2 regions of the Cupriavidus sp. CPT47-8839-RL05A genome follow, and region 2 is predicted to be linked to the other one. Evidence: predicted binding sites of a transcription regulator. Region 2 holds the regulator's gene; the other holds the start of a gene.
The links. The regulator NrdR, encoded in region 2, represses ribonucleotide reductase genes. The targets are predictions, from matches to a motif close to CACNANATNTNGTG.

Region 1 (3,407 bases), on a different contig from region 2:
CGAGCCGAGCGCGCGCACGTTGGTCCAGTCATTGCCCAGGCCGCCGGCGAACTTGGACAGCAGCGCGTTTTCCTTGAGCGCTTCGTAGATGCCTTCCAGGTCGTCCGAGACGGTGGTCAGGTAGCACGACGACAGCTGCGAGCGCTGGGTGCCCGAGTTGAACAGGGTCGGCGTGGACGACATGAAGTCGAACGACGACAGCAGCTGGTAGAACTCGATGGCGCGCGCTTCGCGGTCGGTTTCGTTGAGGGCCAGGCCCATGGCGACGCGCATGAAGAATGCCTGCGGCATCTCGATGCGGGTCTCGTCGATGTGCAGGAAGTAGCGGTCATACAGCGTCTGCAGGCCCAGGTAGTTGAACTGGAAGTCGCGGCCGGCGTCCAGCGCGGCGCCCAGGCGGGCCAGGTCGAAGGTGGCCAGCTTCTCGTCCAGCAGCTCGGCCTTGATGCCGCGCGCGATGAATTTCGGGAAGTACTCGGCGTAACGCGTGGTCATTTCGGCCTGCGTCACTTCGGCGCCCAGGATTTCCTTGCGGATGGTGTGCAGCAGGATGCGGGCAGTGACCTGGCTGTAGTCCGGGTCCTTTTCGATCAGGGTACGCGCGGCCAGGATGGCGGAGTCGTACACCTGCGTCATCGGCACGCCTTCGTACAGGTTCTTGAGCGTTTCCTTGAGGATCGGCTCGGCGCTGACGGCCTTGCCCAGGCCGGCGCAGGCGGTGTCGAGCAGGTCGTGCAGGGCAACGATGTCCAGCGGCTTGGTCACGCCGGCGTCGGTCACGTTGACCGACACGCCGCCTTCCTGCACGCGGGCCACGGCCTCGGCGCTGGCGCTGGCGCGCTCTGCCTTGCGCTTCTCGCGGTACAGCACGTAGGCGCGGGCCACTTCATGCTCGCCCGAGCGCATCAGCGCCAGTTCCACGTGGTCTTGCACGTCTTCAATATGGATGGCGCCGCCGTTGGGGCGGCTGCGCACCAGCGCGCGCACGACGTTGTCAGTCAGTTGCTCGACGATCTCGCGCACACGCGCGGACGCGGCGCCCTGCCCGCCGTTCACGGCGAGGAAGGCCTTGGTCATGGCAACGGCGATCTTGGACGGCTCGAAAGCCACCACGGCGCCATTGCGACGAATGATCTTGTGATCCGGGTAGTTCGTATTGGCGGCGTTGGCGGGGGTCTGCTGCGCGGTCGGTGCGATACCGGCGGCGGCGCCACCCGTGGTGATTTCGTTCTGGGCCGTTTGCATGAGAACTCCTGTTTTTACCCTGGAAATAAGAGACAAAAGAGTCCCTGGCGAAATGCGGCGAAAAGAACGTCCCTCCCGGCGTGAAGTCGGGGGCGGACAGACTGCCTTTGCGTGGACATTTCGCCAGGGACTCTTGTGATTCGCTGGCCTTAGCGGGCGGTTTCGAGACGATGCACGAACTTCGTGATCCCTGACTCACCCTTGGGCCGGCTCCCCGGTTTGACTACTAGATATAGTGTGTGATGCGTGAAACTGGGCTAAGTATAGTGAAACGAATCCGAATGACCAGTCTTGACAAGCGCTTTTTCGGGGGCGGTGGCGCCGATGCGGCAACGCCACATGCCCGCAAGCCTAGTACTCGCAAGGGTTTTCGTCAGACCGTTCGCAACTGCACATTTCACAAAAATTTTTTTGATTGTTGCGACGTTGCGATAGCCCCACCCGGAGGTGGGGCATGTGCGCCGGAACGGGGCGCACGGGGATGGGGAATGAGGTTAAGGATTCGTCACCTGGCCAGCCGCGCCCGGGCACTGGTAGGGCAACATGCCCGGCGCCACGCCCGCCTGCCTGGCAAAGCGCGCCCAGTCGAAATGCGGGCCGGGATCGGTCTTGCGCCCCGGGGCGATGTCGCTGTGGCCGGCAATCGCGCGCACCGGGTAGGCGGCCAGCAGCGCGGGCACCAGCGCGGCCACGGTGTCGTACTGGGCCAGGGTGAACGGCAGGTCGTCGCAGCCCTCGATCTCGATGCCGATGGAAAAATCATTGCAGCGGGCACGGCCGAAGAAGTCTGACTGCCCGGCGTGCCAGGCCCGCTGCGTGCATGGGACAAACTGCACCAGCTCCCCCTCGCGGGTGACCAGGAAGTGCGCGGACACCTGCACCTGGTGGATGGTGGCAAAGAACGGGTGCTTGTTGGGATCGAGCCGGTTCTGGAAGAAGGCCTCGATGTCGCCGCTGCCGAACTGGCCAGGCGGCAGGCTGATGTTGTGCAGCACCACCAGGTCCACCGGCATGCCGGCCGGGCGCGCGTCGAAGTTGGGCGACGGCACGCGGCGCGCGGCGGGGACCCAGCCGTCGGCATCGGGCAGGTAGCGGTGCGCGGGCTTGGTCATGGCGTGCCCTCGCCTTCCACGGTGCTACGGTCGGCGGCGTCCATGGCTTCGCGGATGCCCAGTTGCTGGATGCGGTAGCGCAGCTGGCGCAGGTTCAGGCCCAGCAGCGGCGCGGCCGCGGTGCGGTTGAAGTTGGTCTGCGCCAGCGCCTGCAGGATCAGCTCGCGCTCCACGGCTTCCAGCCTGGCTTGCAGGTCGATCGGGAAGACGATGCCGCGGCAGGCGCGTTCGGCGGGATCGCCGGCGGGCTCGGGCTCGGGCGCGCTGGCCGGGGGCGGCTCTGCCGGGGCCGGCGCGGGCGCGGCGGCCGGCGGCACTGGCGCCCACATGCCTGCGGCGCCCCAGGGGGCGGAATAGTTGGTGGGCGCCATCGCCGGCGCCGGGGCATGCATCAGCCCGGCGCGCTCGGCGCCGGCGTCCAGCGGGCCCAGGTCGGCCAGCTCGATCTCTTCGCTCTCGGCAAAGGCGTAGGCGCGCTCCAGCAGGTTCTCCAGCTCGCGCACATTGCCGGGGAAGGGATAGGCCACCAGCCGTTGCAGCGCCGCCGGCGACAGCCGCCTGGGGCGCGGGTCGCCGTAGCGCACCGCCAGGTGGTCCAGGATGGCGTGCGCCAGCACCGGGATGTCTTCGCCGCGCTCGCGCAGCGTGGGCATGCGCAGCGCCAGCACGTTCAGGCGGTAGTACAAGTCCTGCCGGAACTGGCCGGCCGCCACCATCGCCGCCAGGTCCTTGTGGCTGGCGCACATCACGCGCACGTCGACGGCGTCTTCGCGGCTGGCGCCGATCTTGCGCACGCGGCGCTCCTGCAGCGCGCGCAGCAGCTTGACCTGCATCGGCAGCGGCAGGTCGGCCACCTCGTCGAGCAGCAGCGTGCCGCCGTTGGCGGACTGGAAGAAGCCGCCACGCTCCCCGTCGGCACCGGTGAAGGCGCCTTTGACATGGCCGAAGAACTCGGACTCCATCAGGTTCTCGGGGATGGCGCCGCAGTTGACGGCGATAAACGGATGCGCGGCGCGCCCGCTGGTGGCGTGGATGGCGCGCGCGGCGCGC
Region 2 (3,407 bases):
CCGGTGCTGGTCGCCGCTAGCCTTCCCCGCGCGCCCTATCCCCGATGCGTGAATCGGATTCCCTATTTTTCAGACGAGTTTCGCCATGTTCGAACGCAGCCGTTTTACGATCGACCAGATCGACCCCGAGGTCTTTGCCGCCATCCAGCAGGAGAACCAGCGCCAGGAAGACCACATCGAGCTGATCGCCTCCGAGAACTACACCTCGCCGGCCGTGATGGCCGCCCAGGGTTCGCAGCTGACCAACAAGTACGCCGAGGGCTACCCCGGCAAGCGCTACTACGGCGGTTGCGAGTACGTCGACGTCGTCGAGCAGCTGGCCATTGACCGCGTCAAGCAGCTGTTCGGCGCCGAAGCCGCCAACGTGCAGCCCAACTCGGGCTCGCAGGCCAACCAGGGCGTGTACTTCGCCGTGCTCAAGCCGGGCGACACCATCATGGGCATGAGCCTGGCCGAAGGCGGCCACCTGACCCACGGCATGGCCCTGAACATGAGCGGCAAGTGGTTCAACGTGGTCAGCTACGGCCTGAACGCCCAGGAAGACATCGACTACGACGCGCTGGAAAAGCTGGCCCAGGAGAAGAAGCCCAAGCTGATCATCGCCGGCGCCTCGGCCTTCGCGCTGCGCATCGACTTCGAGCGCATCAGCAAGGTTGCCAAGTCGATCGGCGCTTACTTCATGGTCGACATGGCCCACTACGCCGGCCTGATCGCCGCGGGCGTCTACCCGAACCCGGTGCCGCACGCCGACTTCGTCACCACCACCACGCACAAGAGCCTGCGCGGCCCGCGCGGCGGCGTGATCCTGATGAAGGCCGAGCACGAGAAGGCCATCAACTCGGCCATCTTCCCCGGCATCCAGGGCGGCCCGCTGATGCACGTGATCGCCGGCAAAGCCGTCGCCTTCAAGGAAGCGCTGACGCCCGAGTTCAAGGAATACCAGCAGCAAGTGGTGAAGAACGCCGCCGTGCTGGCCGAGACCCTGATCGCGCGCGGCCTGCGCATCGTCTCGGGCCGCACCGAAAGCCACGTGATGCTGGTCGACCTGCGCGCCAAGAACATCACCGGCAAGGAAGCCGAGCGCATCCTGGGCGAGGCGCATATCACCGTCAACAAGAACGCCATCCCCAACGATCCGGAAAAGCCGTTCGTGACCTCGGGCATCCGCCTGGGCTCGCCGGCCATGACCACGCGCGGCTTCAAGGAAGAAGAAGCCCGCATCGTCGGCAACCTGATCGCCGATGTGCTGGACAACCCGCACGACGCCGCCAATATCGCCAGCGTGCGCGAGCAGGCGGCAGCCCTGACCAAGCGTTTCCCGGTCTACGGCTGATGCATCGAGGCCGCCCATGCGGATTTCGCATGAGCGGCCGGCAGCTCCGCAAGCCGGCGTCCTCGGGCACCGGCTTGCGGGCCTCGCCAACCCGCCCCGCCTCCGCAGAACGACAACACGGACAAGGCGACGGGGTTCAACTGAAGGTGGTCCGGCATGAAATGCCCCTTTTGCGGTCATTCCAATACCCAGGTACTCGACACGCGCATGTCGGAAGACGGCGATGCCGTGCGCCGGCGCCGCCGCTGCGAAGCCTGCGACCGCCGCTTCACCACCTATGAGCGGATCGAGCTGTTCTTCCCCGCCATCGTCAAGAAAAACGGCTCGCGCGTGGACTACACCCGCGCCAAGCTGAAGGACTCCATGCGCCTGGCGCTGCGCAAGCGCCCGGTCTCGGCCGAAGCCATCGACGAAGCCATCACCCGCATCGAAGAAAAGCTGCTGGCACTGGGAGAGAAAGAAATCCCAAGCAGCCAGGTCGGCGAACTGGTGATGCGCGAATTGCGCAAGCTCGACAAGATCGCGTATATCCGCTTTGCTTCGGTGTACCGGAGCTTTGAGGACGTGTCGGAATTCCGCGACGTGCTGGATGAGTTTGCGGCGTCCACCCCTCGGAAGGGGTAGCAAAAGTAACAAAATCGTTGTTTAATCCCCGTTGCATTTCCGCAAGGCCCGCTGTCGCATATTAAAAGGGCCCGGGATTGCAGACCAAAAAAAAGAAGTTAACGAAGTCGGACGTCTTTTGACGGGGGTCAGAATGGGTCAACGCTGCCGCGGGGCAGCCGGCTTTGCCATGCTCGAAGCATTGGTGGCAATTGTCGTTCTGGCGGTTGGCGTGCTCGGCGTCGCCAGCCTGCTGCTGAATTCATCCCGCTTCACGCAACAAGCTTCCTACGACACCACTGCCATGCAGCTGGCCACCGAGATGGCCGAGCGCATGCGTGCCAATCCGGCCGTCTCGCAAACCGGCGCGGCGGCGGAAGCCATCACCCCGAACCGCTACTTCATCGACACGGCCAGCGGGCAGCCGCCTGCGCTCACGGCGGCAAACAGCCCGTACGCTGTCGCCTGCCCGGGCACGGCGGCCGGGTGCGCGCAGCAACTGGCGGATTTCGATGTCGCCGAGTTCTGGGAACGTGTCAGCACAGGCCTGCCTGGCGGACGCGCCGTGATTTGCCGGGACATGGTCGCCTACGACCAGGCCACCGGCTTCTCATGGGGATGCACGCCCTCGGCCACTGGCCGCGCGGACGACGCCCCGATAGTCATCAAGATCGGCTGGATCTCCCGGCTTGCAGCCAAAACGGTCGCGGCACGGGTCGACATGTCCGATATGGGCACGCGCCCCCAGGTGGTCATCGTGGCCACGCAGGGTACGGTGAACTGACATGCGCAACGCCAGGACGTATCCCAACGCCGGTCGGCATCGTCAACTGGGGCTGTCGCTGGTGGAGCTGATGGTGGCGATGACGCTGAGCCTGCTCCTGATCATGGCTGCCGCGGCGCTCTACCTGACCGGGCGAGCCAACTACAACAGCATCGACGACACCACTGCGCTGGATGAGAAAGGCCGCTTTGCGGTGGATACCGTGGTGCGGATCGTGCGCCAGGCCGCCTGGAGCAACTATGCGGGCAACAGCGCCGCGGCCTCGCCCGGCGCCAGCGGGCCACCGGCGCCCAGCCCTGGAGGCGTCATGCTCACCACCACGAGCCTGTCGCCGACCATCAGTGGGCTCGACAGCTGCGGCGCCCCCACGCAAGACCTCGGCAATCCGGCGCAAAACCTCGCGTGTCCAGCCCAGGCGGGCGCCGTGAACAAGAGCGACGTGCTGCAGGTCCGCTTCTTCGGCTCCGGCACACAGCAGGACCGCACCGTTCCGGACAACAGCATGATCGACTGCTCCGGCAATGGCGTCGCCGAGCCGCAGGCCTGGGAAGACGCAGACCTCGCGCGCGGCATGGCGGTCTTCTATGTCAGCAACGATGCCAGCGGCATGCCTCAGCTGATGTGTGGCTATCGTCCACGGGACGCCGCCAACAAGGAAATCCTCACGGCCGGCACGGCAGCATATCA

Region 1: the regulator NrdR is predicted to act here: its motif matches at 1,470-1,483, upstream of AC3WVS_RS21920 (ribonucleoside-diphosphate reductase subunit alpha).

Annotation. Positions count from the first base shown of each region.
Region 1 is NZ_JBYTEG010000018.1:112,424-115,830, forward strand. It holds gene AC3WVS_RS21920 (ribonucleoside-diphosphate reductase subunit alpha) at 1-1,245, opposite strand, end outside; gene ampD (1,6-anhydro-N-acetylmuramyl-L-alanine amidase AmpD) at 1,740-2,357, opposite strand; gene AC3WVS_RS21930 (sigma-54-dependent transcriptional regulator) at 2,354-3,407, opposite strand, start outside.
Region 2 is NZ_JBYTEG010000008.1:158,949-162,355, forward strand. It holds gene glyA (serine hydroxymethyltransferase) at 86-1,333, shown strand; gene nrdR (transcriptional regulator NrdR) at 1,490-1,957, shown strand; gene pilV (type IV pilus modification protein PilV) at 2,091-2,720, shown strand; gene AC3WVS_RS11925 (PilW family protein) at 2,722-3,407, shown strand, end outside.